DNA from 4 places in the Paenibacillus sp. YAF4_2 genome. Region 1 is predicted to be linked to each of the others. Evidence: a T-box and tRNA genes for the amino acid it is inferred to sense, from the RefSeq annotation. Region 1 holds a T-box; the other regions hold tRNA genes.
What was found. The T-box of region 1 lies ahead of argS (arginine--tRNA ligase). A T-box ahead of a tRNA ligase gene usually reads a tRNA of that ligase, here a tRNA-Arg.
Positions count from the first base shown of each region.

Region 2: it has a tRNA-Arg gene. The T-box ahead of argS (arginine--tRNA ligase) is inferred to sense a tRNA for this amino acid. The anticodon was not compared.
Region 3: it has a tRNA-Arg gene. The T-box ahead of argS (arginine--tRNA ligase) is inferred to sense a tRNA for this amino acid. The anticodon was not compared.
Region 4: it has a tRNA-Arg gene. The T-box ahead of argS (arginine--tRNA ligase) is inferred to sense a tRNA for this amino acid. The anticodon was not compared.

Region 1 is NZ_JBFRCT010000004.1:289,689-294,249, reverse strand. It holds gene argS (arginine--tRNA ligase) at 1-1,294, opposite strand, end outside; T-box leader at 1,341-1,576, opposite strand; gene AB4Y93_RS11740 (thioredoxin family protein) at 1,621-1,941, opposite strand; gene AB4Y93_RS11735 (L-lactate dehydrogenase) at 1,983-2,936, opposite strand; gene AB4Y93_RS11730 (ABC transporter permease) at 3,490-4,449, shown strand; gene AB4Y93_RS11725 (carbohydrate ABC transporter permease) at 4,540-4,561, shown strand, end outside.
Region 2 is NZ_JBFRCT010000018.1:40,466-45,026, forward strand. It holds gene AB4Y93_RS27980 (NAD(P)H-binding protein) at 1-98, opposite strand, end outside; gene AB4Y93_RS27985 (ATP-binding protein) at 116-1,984, opposite strand; gene tadA (tRNA adenosine(34) deaminase TadA) at 2,198-2,668, shown strand; gene AB4Y93_RS27995 (Spo0E family sporulation regulatory protein-aspartic acid phosphatase) at 2,669-2,860, opposite strand; tRNA gene AB4Y93_RS28000 (tRNA-Arg) at 3,145-3,222, shown strand; gene AB4Y93_RS28005 (MBL fold metallo-hydrolase) at 3,334-4,065, opposite strand; partial or broken gene AB4Y93_RS28010 (arsenate reductase/protein-tyrosine-phosphatase family protein) at 4,212-4,364, shown strand; gene AB4Y93_RS28015 (hypothetical protein) at 4,444-4,561, shown strand, end outside.
Region 3 is NZ_JBFRCT010000003.1:540,773-545,333, reverse strand. It holds gene tig (trigger factor) at 1-1,018, opposite strand, end outside; gene AB4Y93_RS09895 (hypothetical protein) at 1,106-2,065, opposite strand; tRNA gene AB4Y93_RS09890 (tRNA-Arg) at 2,294-2,370, shown strand; gene AB4Y93_RS09885 (family 43 glycosylhydrolase) at 2,449-3,093, opposite strand; gene AB4Y93_RS09880 (AAA family ATPase) at 3,191-3,796, opposite strand; gene AB4Y93_RS09875 (hypothetical protein) at 3,977-4,318, opposite strand; gene asnB (asparagine synthase (glutamine-hydrolyzing)) at 4,449-4,561, shown strand, end outside.
Region 4 is NZ_JBFRCT010000020.1:24,068-28,628, reverse strand. It holds gene gap (type I glyceraldehyde-3-phosphate dehydrogenase) at 1-161, opposite strand, end outside; gene AB4Y93_RS28585 (sugar-binding transcriptional regulator) at 241-1,287, opposite strand; tRNA gene AB4Y93_RS28580 (tRNA-Arg) at 1,529-1,603, shown strand; gene clpP (ATP-dependent Clp endopeptidase proteolytic subunit ClpP) at 1,795-2,376, shown strand; gene AB4Y93_RS28570 (HPr family phosphocarrier protein) at 2,441-2,710, opposite strand; gene whiA (DNA-binding protein WhiA) at 2,868-3,797, opposite strand; gene AB4Y93_RS28560 (gluconeogenesis factor YvcK family protein) at 3,805-4,561, opposite strand, start outside.

The DNA.
Region 1 (4,561 bases):
CCTCCAGTGAGAAGTTCACTTCATGCAGCCGTGAATGGAGTAAGTCGCCAAAAATAACGGCGCCTACCCCAACGGCTTCAGCTATTGCGGCTTTACTTGTGAGGGACGGGTTCTTCTCTTCGATAATGCGCAGTGCATGTGCTGTTGCTTCATCCAATACATCCTCGAGGAATACCACTTTTCCTCTGCGGGTAGACATTTTCTGCCCATCCATCAGCATTAGTCCAAACGGGATATGCTTGCATTGCTTCGCCCAATCGAAGCCCATCCGCTCCAGCACGAGGAATAACTGGCGGAAGTGCAGCGACTGCTCCGCACCTACAACATACAGCAACTCGTCTCCATCCATCTGTTCATGCCGGTAAATCGCCGTTGTAAGATCACGGGTCGCATAAATGGAAGAGCCATCCGATTTCTTGATGATGCATGGCGGCAGTCCCTCCTCATCAAGATGGACGACCAGAGCACCGTCACTTTCCTCAAGCAGCCCAAGCTGTGCCAACTGCTCAACGACGGCATCCATTTTATCGTTATAGAAGCTTTCCCCAAGATAATGATCGAAGGAAACCCCAAGACGGTCGTACAGCTGATTAAACGCTGCGAGGCTGTCCTCAATAAATACTTGCCAATAGCGGTGCGCCTCCGAATCACCGGCTTCCAGCTTCACGAACCATTCACGCGCCTCATCCTCCAGCTCGGGATGGAGCTTTGCTTCTTCATGGAAACGGACGTAAAGCTCGAGATAGGCTTTAATCGGCTCTTCGGATTTCTGAGAAGGATCTCCCCAATGAAGGTAAGCAGCTATCATTTTGCCAAATTGGGTTCCCCAGTCGCCTAGATGATTAACGTTTACCGGTTCATAGCCCACCTTGCCTAGCAGATGATAAAGGGCGTTGCCGATCATCGTCGACCGCAGATGCCCGATGCCAAATGGCTTTGCGATATTGGGAGAAGACATGTCGATAATGACACGTTTGCCAGACCCGAGTTTGGGGAAACGCAGACCCTCCTCACGGTGTTCATTTGCGAACTGCTTAATAACCTCAGCACGGTTAAACTTAAAATTCAAATAGGGACCGGCAGCCTCTGCAGTCCACAGCTCGCTTTGAACAGACTCACTTAACTGCTCAGCAATTAGAATGGGGCTTTGCTTCAACGTCTTGGAAAGTGCAAAGCAAGGGAAGGCAACGTCGCCAAGCTGTTCGTTAGGCGGAAACTCCAAGAGCTCAAAGATTTGCTGCTCGCTTAAAGAACAATGCTTTGCTAATGATGCGGCAATCATTTCTTTTAACATAAGAAGACCTCCAGCTTATTTGTGAAAACATAAAAACCCCGTCTCAGAAAGAGACGGGGTTGAATCCGTGGTACCACTCTTGTTGCTTATAGAGGGACTATGGAAGTCACGTCGTTATAAGCATCTCGCCGTTGTAACGGTACTGAACCGGGCGGGCCTACTGTAAGGTTCGGCCAGCCATCTCCCGGGTCCTCTTCACCTTAATTGTCATCACCGGCTTTCACCACCCCGGCTCGCTGCTCATGAACATCATAAGGATACTGTCCCGTTCCTCGATATTAGTTATAACGAGCATCATACTGGATATTATCTGAAAAATCAATCTATTACTTCGTTCGGCTGCTAAGAATGTTGATGAACGATTGGCAGGCCACAAAGGTACGCATAACGGTAATCGGCTGGCCATCTTTGTAGAGCGCAAGGGCAGGGACAGAACGAAGCTCCAGCGGAGCGGCAGTCTGCGGGAAAAGATCAATATTGACCGATGTAACGGTCATTTCCTCGCGAAGAGCAGGGGCGACGGCCTCTAGTTGTCCTGCAATAGTATGACAAGGAGTGCAGAAGGTACTGCGGTATAGAACAAGCACGGAGCCTCCACGCTGAATCTCTTCTTGGAGCTGTAGATCGGTATATTGATTTAAGGACATATTATGACTCTCCCAGACTTGGAATGATGCCTACCATTGTATCATCCAAGTGCCAACTGCTCAATTGCACTTCTAATCGTACTGCATGAGAACGTCATCTGCTGCTCTTCCTCCGGTGATAAATTCAGCTCGATGATCTCTTTGACACCGTTGTGGGTAATGATTGCGGGAACGCCAGCTGCAATGCCAGTCTGGTTATATTCCTGCTCCAGGACCGAGGAGACGGCGATGATGCGGTGCTCATCGTACAGTATGGAGCGAGTAATATAGGCAAGCGCGTTCCCGATACCATAGTGTGTCGAGCCTTTACGAGTATAAATCTCCCAGCCGGCGTTTTTGGTCTGTAGTGCAATCTCTTCGAGCTTAAGGTGACCGAACCTGACCGGATGCTGGGTCAAAATATCACGAATCGGCTTCCCGCCAATCGTCACATGTGACCAGGCCGGGAACTGTGATTCCCCATGCTCACCAAGCACATACCCATGTACGCTTCGCGGATCAACAGGGAAGTGCTCGCAGAGCAGTGTCTTGAGCCGGGCGGAATCAATGGAGGTGCCGGTACCCATGACAGAGCTGCGTGGAAGCCCAGACAGCTTCCATACAACATAAGTGACAACATCAACGGGATTAGCAGCGGCGAGAAAAATACCGCTAAATCCACTGTCCATAATCCGCGGAATAATATGTTTATAAATGTCCGCGACGGCATGCAGCATGCCCATCCGGTCGCCTCCATCTTTTGGATATCCGCCAGCGCAAAGGATGACCACATCCATATCCGAGCATTGTTCATATGTGCCTGTGTATATTTTGGTACGGCTGTGTACGAAGTCCATCCCGTGCGTCATATCGAGTGCCTGTGCGATCGCGCGGTCCGGCGTCCGGTCAATAAGCATGATTTCATCACATATCGACTGATTGATAAGGGAATACGCGCAGCTTGAACCTACATTGCCAACCCCAACGATCGCTACCTTGCGCGCTTTGCTCCTCATTGCCATCCAGCCCCTTAACAAATGTTGTTACTCTAATATATGGGCTTGCATACGAATCATGTGACAAAGATAGGTAGATGTGAAGAAGGGTGACACGGAAATCTGTAACATACTGGGATTCCTTGATATCCAAGGGAAGTAAGAGTGGTCGCGTCGGGAAGTTGATGAGAAGGTGGATGAACATCAGGTGTAAGATGCTAGGTTATAGTACTTTAGTCTGAGTTAAATAGGCGGATGTGAAAATTATTTTCTTCATTTTCTAACATAATACGACAAATATATTAAATATGTTTTATAGGTTTAGGTGAATAGAGCCTAGCACAAAAAGAGGGCGTATGTGAAAGGATATTAGAGAATTAAGCTCTTTTGCCCAAATAATCCCTAAAATTGTTCAAAAGGAGTATTGAAATAACATATTGAATATATTATATTTATATCAGAAGATGAAACCGCTTTCTTGGAATGGGGGAAAAGAAGCTAAAACCACATGAAGAGCAAGAGCTGCGTATGGGATGCACATTAGCTTTAAACCTATTAGGAGGTGGGAAGGAAAATGATTGTGAATGAAGCAAGGGTTGAGGCAAGAGTCGAGGCCGTAAAGGGAAAAAAGAACACGACTTGGTCGAGGGTTTGGAGTTTCAGGGCTGCCTATTTATTTATGCTGCCAGCTGTTATCTGGTATCTGGTGTTCAGCTATTATCCGATGTATGGCATTTTGATTGCATTTAAAGATTTTAAGTACAACCTCGGAATAATGGGAAGTCCATGGGAAGGACTGCGGTACTTCAAGCAGTTCTTGAATGATTCTAGTTTTTATACTGTCCTCAAAAATACGCTGTCCATCAGCGGACTTAAGCTGTTGTTCGGTTTTCCGGCGCCATTAGTCCTTGCCTTAATGCTTAATGCTGTGATGCGCAGCAAAATAAAGCGGATATTCCAAACGATTTCTTACCTGCCCCACTTTGTATCCTGGGTCGTTGTCGTAACTCTAATGCAAAAGATTCTTTCTCCCAACGTTGGTCTTGTTAATGACATCCGTGAAAAAATGGGTCTGGATTCGATCTTTTTTATGGGCATGCCGAAATTATTTTATCCTCTTGTCCTCACTTCTGATATCTGGAAGGGCATCGGCTGGGGATCGATCATTTATTTGGCCGCGTTAACTAATATAGATCCACACTTGTATGAAGCCGCAGAAATGGACGGGGCGGGCCGCTGGAGCAAGCTGTTCAAAATCACGCTGCCAACCTTGGTACCTACGATTGGCATTCTATTGATCTTCTCCTTAAGCGGCATTCTAAATGCTGGGTTTGACCAAATATGGCTAATGCAGACGCCTGCTACATTAAGCGTCTCTGAGATATTGGACACCTACGTGCTCAAAACAGGTATCCAGCAAGGACAGTTCGCTTATTCCACGGCGATCGGCTTGTTCAAATCGGCGATCTCGCTGGTCCTAATTATAACGGTCAACAAGGTAGCCAAGAAGGTAAGCGACGTGTCTTTATGGTGACAATGGCCTGAATGGCCATTGGGTGACAATTCATAAGACTATGCTTACGAAGTATGAATTTCTTCACAATTCATTTGAGGAGGTGCGGGAATGGGCATGAGAAGAATGTCGA
Region 2 (4,561 bases), on a different contig from region 1:
GGATCATTCAGCAGCTGCTCCAGCAATGCTGATCCAACAAGTCCCGTTGCTCCTGCAATTAAGCTGCTGTATGTGCCCATGCCTTCATTATTGTCCATTGACGGATAATTCCCCCTCAGCCGACGTTCGAGTTCTGACCCAGTAATCCTTCAACTAGTATACCGCTGCCATTGTCCTCTTTCAAAGCGGGAAGCGTAATAATAATGGTCGTCCCTACGTTCACCTGACTTTTAATCTCCATCAGTCCTTGATGGCTATGTATAATCCGCTGGCTGATCATCATACCAAGCCCTGTACCGCTCTCCTTGCCGGTGAAGAAGGGATTGCCGATCTTCGGAATCATGTCTTCGGGAATTCCAATTCCTTCGTCCGTTATCGAGATCGTAATCTGATCATTCTTCGAGGCGATATGGGTGTGTATTCTTCCTCCCGATGGCATCGCCTCAATCCCATTCTTGAGCAGATTAATAAATACCTGTTTAAGCTGATTCTCTTCACAAGAGACAAGGCAGGCTGCTTCTGTAAAAGAAGTATTGAATATCACATTATGCAAATGGCCTTCGCTGTCGATCAGCGATAAGACGCTGCGGAAGACGTCCCTGACGTCCTTTGTCGCAAACCTTGTCGCCTGCGGCTTCGCCAAAATAAGAAACTCTCCGACAATTAAGTTAATCCGGTCAAGTTCCGACAGCATGAGCCCGGTATGCTCCTGATTCATCTTTCCGGTATGCTGCTGGATCTGTAGGAATCCACGCAGTGTCGTAAGCGGGTTACGGATCTCATGGGCAACACCTGCTGCCAGCTGACCAACGGTCGTCAGCTTCTCTGAACGACGCAGCAGCTCCTCCATCCGGTTACGGCTTCTCATATCCCTTGTAATACTTGCAAAAGCCTGAATAACGCCCTCCGTGTCCCTTATCGGTGATATCGTAACACTGACTGGGATGACCTCACCACTTTTGGTCATTCGGATAGTCTCTTGAGCAGGAAGCACCTTGCCCTCCTGTAAAGAATTAAGAATAAGCCGCATTTCTCCCCTGTGTGTATCGGGTATAAGTTCAATTTCTTCCCCGAAAACCTCCTCCGATGTAAACCCAAACAGCTGCTCGAAGGCCTTATTCACTTGAATCGTCTTGCCTTGCAGATCTACCACGTGGATGGCATCGCTGGTATGGTCGATAAAGGACTGCAAATATTCCTTCATCTGCCGGTTATCTTCAAATGCCTGCCGCAGCTTATCCATATAGATGCTAAGATTCTGAGACATCGCATTAATCTTCAGCGCAAGCAGTCCAAATTCATCTTTGCCCCTTACCTTGATTGCAGTCTGGAAGCGGCCAAGCGATACCTCATTGACCTTCCATAAGATCGCATTCAGCGGACGCAGCATAAATCCGGCCAGTAAATAACTGCTGACCAGCACGAATACAAGGATGATCCCTGCATAGGTAATCGCATCCCAACGCTTCATGCTCATGATCTGGTTATATTCCTCGCAATCATAGACGATGCCAATGACGAATGGGGCAAGGCTCTTGTCGCTGTAGTAGCTTTTCACATACTCCTTGCCGTCCAGCTTAATTTCCTGCACCTCAAAGCCGGACTCCATCGCCCGCAAGGCATACGACTTATCATTTGCTTCACGGATACTATAGGTACCATAAACAACCTGCTGAGCCGACAAATCACCTGTGGAGTCAGGCCGGAAGACGGTTACTTCCTCCAGATCCGGGTAAAGCTTTTTTAATAGCAGCTGCATGACATTTGGCTCAAAATCCGGGTCAGAACGAAGTTCCGGTGACTCTGACCAGCCCGGATACTGCTCGAATGACGCAGATAATTGGGTAGAAGCCTGCTGCATAAGTCGCTCCATATCTCGATTCATATTGCGAAGAGCGGCATATTGGTCCAAAATAACGATAAGGATGAACATCGCCAGAACAATCATAATTATGTAGATGGAGAACTTGAATTTGAATGACACGGCTCAACACATCCTTTATGTAAGGCAGATGTTATTCACAAGTTATTAACATTATCAACAACTTACCCACATACCCCTAGAATAGTTTGTGTGTAGTTTTGTGGACATTTGATAAGTTATCCACAATTTTATCCACTACATGTTAACAACAGAATATCTGTTCGATGAATAAATGCGAAAATGTTCGATTTTTATCGTTAATTGGAGGAAAATATGATTCGTGAACAAGAAGATCAAGCCTGGATGCAGCTCGCCATCGAGGAAGCCAATAAAGCAGAGCAAATAGGCGAAGTACCAATCGGCGCAATCCTAGTGAAAGACGGGGAAGTTGTCGGAAAGGGCTATAACTTACGGGAGATTAACCATGATCCGACTGCACATGCCGAAATGGTCGCTATTCGAGAGGCTTGCGAGCGCCTTGGCGCTTGGCGGCTCTTGGATTGTACATTATATGTCACGCTTGAGCCTTGTCCAATGTGCGCTGGCGCCATTGTCCAGTCCAGGGTAAAACGGGTTGTATTCGGAACGGGGGATCCTAAAGCAGGCTGTGCAGGCACATTAATGAACTTGCTTCAGGAGCCCCGATTTAATCATGAGACTGAAGTAACCAGCGGTATTCTGCAGGCTGAATGCGCAGCACTGCTGACGAACTTCTTCAGAAATTTGAGAAATAAACGCAAATAATTACTCGCTTCTCCGCAGGGAAGAGCAAGCAACTTCGTTGCGCTGCATATATTGCAAAGCAACGATTAATTGATCAGCTTCTTCACTGATTGCCAGAACATCAGGATCGGTCAAGCTACCGCGTGCCTCTGCTACTTCATGAAGCTTCAGTCGCAGCGATTGCAATTGTATAAGCAGGTCTGTTTTGTCCATAATCGCTTTGGGGCACGCTCCTTATATTCATGGATGTGGTATTAAAATTATTATACGCTTTCTTCTTTTGACTGTTTGTAAAAACCTGTCGACAATAAAACACAATTTTTAGGCATGTTTCGACATGAAATAGACCAACAGTACTAAATTACCATCTTTTGTGTGAGTCGTCTAGATGTTTCATGCTCGTTCATATATTTGTTGATAAGTTTTCTGACATAAATATAGACAAAATGACGGCGTTGCATGTTCCAAGCCTCCCATGCTAAAATAAACCATACTGCGCGCCCGTAGCTCAGCAGGATAGAGCGATAGTTTCCTAAACTATGCGTCGCGGGTTCGAATCCCGCCGTGGCGCGCCATAAGATGACCTTCCAAGAACCACATGATGTTATGTGGTTCTTTTTAAATTCATTAATGGAAATTAGAAAAAGACGGCCAGTTGGCCGCCTTTTCACACCGTTATTATTCCTTTAACCAAGCACTTGCTCCGTCAACGCTGCTATATGCTTATTTCCATCCCCTTGAAGCAGTCCACCATGATAGCAAATAATGTTCTCGATATCGTAGTCTCTAAACTTTTTCAGCGATTGAAGCGCCAACGCCATATCCGGCGTAACCGCCTCTCTAGGGCCTTTCAGTTCCCCGTTCTCGACAACCATCGCATCCGCTGCAATCAGTGTCTTGCTCGGCTTATGATAGAGGCTGACGTGCCCCGGTGTATGGCCAGGCGTGTGAATAACCGTTAGGCCGCCGCCAAACGGCAGCTCCTCACCGTCTGCCATAGTACGATTAACATTCTCACTAGTCGGTTGCAGGAACATCGCTTCGAATTGGCTGCGTGCCAATTCCGGAAGTGTCTGAAGCAAGCCAGCTATACGTTCCGGTGTTGCCTTCAGCATCGGCTGTTTGCCGTTGATTACTGCTTTATCACCTTCATGGGCATAAACAACAGGTGCCGGATTTTCTGCCGCAAACGCCGGGAGCCCCCCGATATGATCAATATCCTGATGCGTCAGAATAATGGTGCTAAGCGGCTGTTCCCCAATACCTGCTTGCTTGGCAAGCTCTATAATTACTGGTGCAGTTCCAGGCATCCCCGTATCAATTAACACCCAAGCATCCTTGTCCCAAAGGATCGTCGGACATATTGTCATCGGCCCAAAATTAAGCTCCAACATTTCAATTCCGTCTGCAATTCGCATTTTAACTGCCTCCCATTCAAATCGATCATAAACATACGAGTAGAGTATAGATCTCTTTTTGTATTCGAGTCAATTCGGCACGTTGACGCACCTATTTCCCCATGTAACAATATGGAATATAAGTATGTATAGAGGGAAGTGATCTTATTAAGCTGCTCTTTGTATGCAGCAGGAATAAGTGGCGCAGTCTTACTGCGGAGAAAGTATTCGAACAATACAGCCTCTACGAAGTCAGATCCGCAGGAACAGAAGAGAATGCCCGTATGAAGGTTACTGCAGGACATATTGGGTGGGTAGATTCACATATGACGGGATTATTCCCGGACAGGTCCATTCTCAAAAACATCCGGATGGCACTTAAAATAACGAGGTGACATAATGATCGTATTCGTAATTATTGGCGTATGTTTGGTAGGTGCTTTCTTATTCTGGGTCCTGCACGAAGTCATTCAAAGCGCCATCGATAACTCAACCCTTGCGAAGAATGTACAAGATA
Region 3 (4,561 bases), on a different contig from region 1:
TTTGACCGGAGAATTGATAGTACAGGTCGATGTTCATGCCTTGCATGCGAAGACGGTTCTCGAAGTCGCGAAGCATGAAGTCAACTTCTGTATTGATCATTGGTTCTGGAACTTCTACTTCAGAAGCTTCAGCCGCTTTCTCGATTACAGCATTTTGCAGGTTACGTTCTGCTTCGTTCTCTTTGCTTTCTTTCAGCTTGGAGACAAGATCCTGCTTGTACTCTTCAAGCGTATCGAATTCGCTGACATCTTTAGCAAACTCATCGTCAAGAGCCGGCAGGTTTTTACGTTTGATTTCATGCAGCTTCACTTTGAATACAGCCTGTTTACCAGCCAGGTTTTCTGCATGGTACGATTCAGGGAATGTTACTTCAATATCCTTGAAATCGCCAGTTTGCATACCAACTACTTGATCTTCGAAGCCAGGGATGAACGAACCTGAACCAATTTCAAGCGAGTAAGCTTCAGCTTTACCGCCGTCGAATGCTTCGCCGTCTACATAGCCGTCAAAGTCGATTACAGTGATGTCGCCTTGCTCTGCAGCGCCTTCTTCAAGGACAGTCAGCTCAGCATGACGTTGTTGCAGACGCTCAAGTTCAGCGTTTACTTCTTCGTCGCTGACTTCAGCTTCAAAGGATGGAATTTCCAGACCCTTGTATTCGCCAAGAGTAACTTCTGGACGAACGATAACTTTTGCTTTAAATTTGAACGTTTCGCCTTTAGCGAATTGTTCAACATCAATCTCAGGACGGTCAACAGGACGTTGTTCCGTAACTTTAACTGCTTCTTCATAAGCTGTAGGCAACAGGATGTCAATTGCATCCTGGTACAGGCTTTCCACGCCGAAACGGGATTCGAACATTGCCCGTGGCACTTTACCTTTACGGAAGCCAGGTACGTTTACCTTTTGTACGACTTTCTTAAATGCTTGATCAAGCGCTGCAGCGACTTTCTCAGCTTCAACCTCAACATCGATCGATACGAGGTTCTTGTCTATTTTTTCCCAAGTTGCTTTCATTTTATGCTTTCCCCTCCAAAATACGCATCACGCCAATTAGTATTCGCTTCATAAACCACTCTATTATAATCAACCTGCGCCATCATTTCAAGGCTGATGATCATCTTCTGTAGATTGCTGCATCGCAGCGACCTGCCGAAGTGTCCTGCAAGCCTGCTCATATCTGAATCTTAATGGCTCGGTTATGCCGTAGGCTTCCCGGACATCATCATCATTGGCAGAGCCGTAAACCGTCAGTAACAGCGTGAGATGGAGCGCCGCTGCATAGCTGTCGACTGTCTCTTCATCCTCTCGGAGCATCCATTGATAGGATGTGGTTCCATACAAAAATTGGAGACTTTCTTTCCACAATTCTTTGGCAAAATGAGGCAGTGTAGGATCATCTGCTTCCGTCACAGCTTCCACTCGTTCAAGAATCCGGATGACTGGCCTTGGAAAATCATCAAGTGCAAGTGGTGTAGATTCAATGTCGAGCTCTACTCTCTCGCCCATCCGATCCAGTGACAGCTGACCGGATATTTCCCGCTTACGTAGGCATTGCAGCGCCTTAAACTGTACAACAGGATGAATGGCCTTGCCGCTAGTCAGCCATTCTACCATTACCTGATCAATCTCAGGCGAGTGTATGTATGCTGCTCGTTCCAATGCCAATATTTGCTGGTCAATCATTGGATGATGCTCCATGATATAGAGCACCTGCTTAATGTATGCCTCATCCTGCTCCGGCGGATTCAGCAGCTGCTCGCGAAAGCTCTCTTCGCTGACTCCTTCATCATCCTGGCCGCCAGGCAGAACGGCTCCTTCGGAATCTGATCCGGGAAACGCCATATCAAGCCAGGTTAGAAGGCTTCTCCATTCTTCGTAATGCCGTTCATCCTCGCCGCGGCATTGCAGAAGAAAGCGGAGTAAATTTTTGGCTTCGCCATATTGCTCGGATTCCAGCATCCGGGTGAGCTGAATTTGATAATGATCCAGCATCTTCGGAAATAAATAAACGTTATCTGGTGTAGTTATGGTATCACCGCCTTGTCGGTCAAACCGCTTCATTCGTGCCTATTGCTTGCGTTAGATTATATCACGTTACATGCTAATATAAAAACAATGCATTCACGAGTCTTGATTTTTCGAGTAGGCTTATGCTATATTTACCAAGCGAATTTTTTTCGCGGGCTTTAGTAAACATAGATGAAGCTTCTATTCCCTTCATTCACTCTAAAATTTTTAAAATTACCTATTGCCAACTCATGCAATTGCATGATATACTCATTCTTACGTGTCCCAGTAGCTCAGCCGGATAGAGCACACGCCTTCTAAGCGTGCGGTCGGGGGTTCGAATCCCTCCTGGGACGCCATTTTCCCAAACATAATGACAATTAATAAAACCCGCAAAACCTTGATACCCAAGGATTTGCGGGTTTTTTGCTGTTTTTTTACCTTTTAATTAACAATCTTGAAGTAGCATCCTGTTTCTCTGTGTCGGTACTTATCGGGTCCAGCTTGAGCACATAATTATTGTGTCTAATATATCTTGTTGGGAAATTATACGACTGAAGCCTGTTTTTGACCCCGTTAATCCCGGTTGAGGTTTGGAAAATGGTCGGAATTGTACCGTCCACATTATAAGTAAACTTCTCAATGACGACCGAACGTCTGTAATCTCCCCCCGTCGCTAATGCACCGTTATGGGATATAAAGTAGGACTGTCCTTTATAGTCGATAATCGCTTGATGTATTGTCCCACTTGTAGGGATTGCAGGCTGAATGACGCCCTTGTATGTCCACGGCCCTGTTGGGCTGGTGCTTGTTGAGTAAGAGATGGATTCCGGCCAGCCGGATGCATAGGAGAGATAATACACCCCGTTACGTTTATGAAGCCATGGAGCTATCGTATAGTCGGGACCAAATGCCGCAGTTGTCAAAGGAACGGAAACAATTGAACCGTTAAGAGAAGTCATGTCGCTGTTAAGCTTGGCATAAAACAAAGCATCATTGCCCCAGTACAAATAAGCCTGCCCGTCATCATCCACAAAAACAGTTGGGTCAATATCGCCCCATGCCGTTGTATTAGGCGTCATATCATTCGTAATAAGCGCGTGTCCAAGCGCAATTTGTTTTTTTGTTCATCTATATAAAAAAAGACGATGCCTCTGCTCAGGGCCTCGTCCTATATGTTTATACCGTTGTAACTGCTTTGTCTGTTACGAATTGATAAAGCGTCTCCACTTGCTCGCCGCTCATCTCACCGCTGTTATCATATACAAGAATGGAAGATTGCGGGATATCCCAATTAATTTCAGGAACAAAAGCTACACGTTTCTCAAAATTCGACCAATGGTCCAATTTCCATTGATCACGCTCCGTTTGACGCCCGATAATGCGATTTTTCTGCAGTTCGATATTCTCAAGGGTGACTACGATTACCTTAACGTCCACCTGATCTTTGGTCAGACCTGCAGCTGAAATAACTTCTTCGATCCATACTCTATTCTTAAGCTCGGCTGTGAACGGAGAAATCATAAATACGTTCTGGCCTGCAGCCAAGTTCTCAATACAAATATCCTTAGTCGTATCATATTCCAAATCACGAAGGTTTTGTTTATAGAAGTCCGAATCACGGTCGTTCTTGTCGAGGCCGTTAATTTCCAGCATCGCCTCTACGAATCGTCCGCCTACCGTATCACGATCAAGAAAAGCAGCCGGAATACGCTCCGATAATTTTCTTGCAACGGTTGTCTTGCCTGTACCTGCTACACCAACGAAAAACACTAACTTTTGCAATGCCTGATGCCTCCACTATGAAACTAGTTTATCCTCCCATTGTACCACTCCTCGCCCAATAAAGGTATCACAAAGGTTACAAAATCCGTTAGTTTCCGACAATCAGCTTACAAAAAAAGGATAATGCCCGCATAGCGCTAAACCGTCGCTTCCGGTGCTCATTATCCTTGCGTTTCATTTTTATAATCTGCCAGGATCCAATAATCCCATAGATTCAACGTGCTTCTGGGTGGATGGGGTCCCATGCTCGTGAATAAATAAATAGATATCGTGCAAGATCGCATCGTATCCACCATTCATCCGGCTGTCACCGGTTTGCGATAGATGGGTGCCAAATTCGTAATTGAAATGACCCGTAATGGCATTATCCATGCTGGACAAATCCTCGAACATCACTTGAAGCTGGTTGAACTCCTCGTTGTTTGCCAGGATCTCCAGCTCATACGAAGCTGCACCCTGATCCTCCAAAATTTGTCCGGCCTGGACCGAGACATAATATTTTTTTCGTTCATCGACTGACATGCGTTATTTTCAGCTCCTTTTTAAGACATGCTCTCTTAGCATCCCCTAGCGGACAGACATTTTATGCCTTTTTTCAGCATATAACGGATATTATTGCTACTGGAGTCCAGCAGAAGAGAGGAATGAGATTATGTGTGGAATAACCGGCTGGATCGATTGGACCCGAGATCTAACCCATGACAGCAACAGCCTAGTTAAAATGACGGAGACGTTATCACTGCGCGGTCCTGATGCGTCAGGTAC
Region 4 (4,561 bases), on a different contig from region 1:
TCAAGAGTGCCATGAGTTGTATCATATTTCAGCAGGTGAGCCAGAGTGCTAGTGTCAGTCAGGTCATTCACCGCTACTACTTCTACATTAGGGTTGTTCAGCGCTGCGCGGAACACGTTACGGCCGATACGGCCAAATCCGTTAATACCAATTTTAACCATTTTAAATTCCTCCTAAGCTTTTTTAAATGACTATGGTATATATTTCAAAACGGTCTGCAGCAAGACTTGCCGCAAATCGTTAAGATAACGATTGTTGCTGTGCGTCGATAATGGCGGACAACTCAAGAGCAGCCGCTTCATCTGTAATCAATACATCATCGTGCCCGAACTTCATTATGGCACCTATCGCTTCAGCTTTGCTTTTGCCGCCAGCAATACCAATAACAACTTCAGTCTTCACAATATCATCGAGTCGTAATCCTACTGTTTGCATTTTGTGAACAACCTCACCGTTACGGTCGAAATAAAACCCAAATGCCTCCGCCAATGCGCCATCAGCTGCCATTGCATTCACAAGCTCAGGCTTCAGCTTTCTGCGTCTGGCCATCACCATAGCGTCCCCGATCCCGTGCACTACGATTCGAGCACTACGAATGACTTCAACAATATCTCGGATACTCGGCTCTTGCATCATGGATGCATAAGCCTCATCACCAAGATGATCCGGCACATGCAGCATACGGTAATTCGCACCCGTGCGCTTGGCCATCGTTGAGGCAATCGTATTCGCTTGATAATCAAGGCTTTCTCCAAGCCCGCCTCTTGCCGGCACGAACCAATTGTTCTTGAGCGGCGTTGTTGACGTTAAGTGGTTGGCAACCTGGGCAATTGTCGTTCCACCAGTTACGGCTACGACATCGTTAGGCTCCATTACTTTGCTGAGCACTTGGCAAGCTGCTCGTCCGAGCTCTCGCTTCGTTTGCTCAGACTCCTCGGAATCGCCTGCTACAATAACAACTTGCGATAAACCGAAATGACTTCTGATCTTCTCTTCCAGATCGGATAATCCGAACAACGTTTTGTAGAAGGGCTCCAATTGTTCAAGCAGTTGTTTTCCTGACTCACTGATTCGCATTCCCGCCGTATGAATATCGAGCAGGCCCTGTGATTTCAGGAAGTCTGTCTCCGCCCGGAGTACCCGTTCCGTCATCCCTAAAGAATTCGCGAGTGTTCGACGACCGATGAGATCAGACAACATAACTTGGCGCAATATCGAGTATCGCTTCTTCATTACGTCAAGCATATCTGGGAGAAGCTGCTTCTGCAGCTCAATAATGTGACGCATCCTCTACTTTTCACTCCACCCGTCAATAGGCGTAATGGGCTTTCAGGGGATGGACGTTAAACGTCCCGCATACTCACTTTAAGTCCCACCTTTATTTTAGCTAAAAACAGTTCACATGGCAAGTAAGCAAATGTTGATGTAAGCGTTTGTATTCACGATTTGCTCAAATTTATTTTTCTCATCTATCTTGCTTTCTACAAATGATTCGCGTATACTAAGTTTTGCTGTTGCTTTACATTGTGCGCCCGTGGTCCAATGGATATGACGTAGGCCTCCGGAGCCTGAGATCTAGGTTCGATTCCTAGCGGGCGCGCCATTCAACTATCATTATCGCCTATACATAAACGTTAAACCGCCCTCTTGATTGAGGGCGGTTTTTTTGCTTGTTACAGGATTTAGCTTTTCTCAAAGCGAGTTTGACTTTCTTTGACTTTTGAATAGCAATCCGCTATTATGAAATTATTGCAATACCATCTTTTTTATTATGAGGAGGGGACTTGGTTGGATATGAATTTCGTTCCTATGGTTATTGAACAGAACAATCGCGGAGAGCGCGCTTATGACATTTACTCCCGTCTTCTGAAGGATCGCATCATCTTCCTCGGGTCAGGCGTAAACGACGTAGTGGCCAACTCCATTATCGCCCAATTGCTGTTCCTGGCAGCTGATGATCCTGAAAAAGATATTTCTCTCTACATTAATAGCCCAGGTGGTTCCATTACAGCGGGCATGGCAATCTATGATACGATGCAATACATTAAACCTGATGTTTCGACGATTTGTGTAGGTATGGCTGCTTCGATGGGTGCTTTCCTGCTCACGGCCGGTGCTAAAGGCAAACGCTATGCACTTCCGAACAGCGAGGTTATGATCCATCAGCCGCTTGGCGGCGCTGAAGGCCAAGCTAGTGATATCGAGATTCGGGCTCGCCGCATTATTAAGATGCGCGATAAGCTAAACGGTATTCTTGCTGAACGTTCCGGCCAGCCGCTTGAACGGATCGAGAAAGATACGGACCGCGATTACTTCATGAGTGCAGCGGAAGCACAGGAATACGGCTTGATCGACAGAGTTATCGAGAAAGTTTAATTAATACAAAAAGAGCGCCCCGGTATTCATAATGAATACCGGGGCGCTCTTTTGTCTTTCGCTATTATTGGTTCTCCAGCTCTTCTTTGCTGACGAGAGCGACTAAAGCGTTTACAGCCTGCTCTGCATCCGAGCCTTCTGCGCTGATGAAAATCTCTGTACCCGAGCTAATAGCAAGGCTCATAATACCCATAATGGATTTTGCATTTACTTTCTTGTCGTCTTTCTCAACAAATACTTCGGAGGAAAATTTGTTCGCTTCTTGAACGAATAATGCGGCAGGTCTTGCGTGCAGACCTGTTTTAAGACGAACGACAACCGGTAGCCTTGTCATGGTAACCATACCCCCTATACTATAATAAGTCCGGCAAGCAGCCCTCCATACAAACGGACATTTCGCTTCATGCTCAGCCTGACATGACTAATAATTTTCAATAAGACTTTTTGTTCATATTATATCATTATACCATCTGATGCACTAGGTTAAAAGTTTAGCCATTGCGTATTTTTTCCGCAAGCTCATCAATCTTCCTAAGCCGATGGTTAACGCCTGATTTGCTTACACTGCCCTTGAGCATTTCGCCAACTTCCTTCAGATTCATATCGGGATGCTGAAGCCTGACTTCTGCAACTTCTCTCAGCTTATCCGGCAAATTATTGAGCCCAATCTCCCTCTGAAGCAGTCTGATGTTGTCGATTTGTCGAACAGCTGCACCAATCGTTTTGTTCAAGTTCGCCGTTTCACAGTTAACAATCCGATTAACGGAATTACGCATGTCACGCATAATACGTACATCCTCGAATTTGAACAGTGCTTGGTGAGCGCCCACAATGTTCAGCAACTCAATAATTTTCTCGCCCTCTTTGATGTAGAACACAAAGCCCTTCTTGCGCTCAATACATCTGGCATTCAGATCAAACTTATTCGCGAGCTCCACCAAAGCCTCACAATGTTCTTCATACATCGAAGAAATTTCAAGGTGGTAGGACGAGCCTTCCGGATTATTGACAGAGCCACCCGCAAGGAATGCTCCCCGCAAATAAGACCGTTTACAGCAAGACTTCTTGATAATATTCTTATCAATGCCATCATTAAATACAAAACCCTCAGATACAATTCGAAGCTCACTTAGTATTTCCTGTACCCTCGTCGGAATTCTGACGATGTATACATTATTTTTTTTAAGCCGCATTTTTTTACGAACGAGCAGTTCCGTATGCACTTCAAAATGCTTTTTTAACAAGGAATAGATCCGACGGGCAATTGCTGCATTTTCGGTTGAGATGTCGAGGACGACTTTGCGGCTGGATACACTGACGGAGCCGTTCATTCGAATGAGTGCAGACAATTCAGCCCGCTCGCAGCAGGTGTCCGCCTCAACCATTGTCAGCTCTTTCTTCGTTTGCGCCGCAAATGACATCGCTTGTTCACCTCTTTCTTATCATCCAGTTTTCCACTAATTTATAAATATGATGACTTAGCCGTTCTGCGTCATGCCTTAGGAAAGTCCGATAAAGGACAAGGCGGTCGGAGATAATCTCCGGTCCCATTTTGGCAACTTCGTCAAAATCCAGCCCCACAGGGGTTGCGCCCAGCTCTGCATATTTATCCGATACCTCTGGCGGAATCTCTCCATCATTAACGAGTACATAATCGAACAGGCTATGCCCGATATGCTCATGAATCGCCTTCAGATGATCACTGACAGAATAGCCATCCGTCTCACCGGGCTGTGTCATCACATTACATACAAACAGCTTAACCGCTGTCGAATCCACGATCGCTTGCGCCAGCCTAGGCACGAGCAAATTCGGAATGATGCTCGTATATAAGCTGCCGGGACCGATCAGGATCGCATCGGCTTGCTCAATGGCTTCTATCGCTTCCGGGAGCGGCTCCACATCATCGGGCTCAACAAATACCCGTTTAATCTTTTTGCCTGCCTTCGGAATAAGTGATTCCCCAACAACAATCGTACCGTCAGTCATTTCCGCGCTCAGCACAATGGCCCGCCCTGCTGCTGGAAGAACACGCCCGCGTACAGCCAGCACCTTGCTAAGTTCACGGATTCCCGTTACGAAATCCCCTGCGATATCCGTCATCGCCGCCAGCATCAGATTGCCAAGACTGTGACCGGCTAAGCCTGTGCCGCTCGGAAAGCGATACTGCAGCACCTCGGTCAGC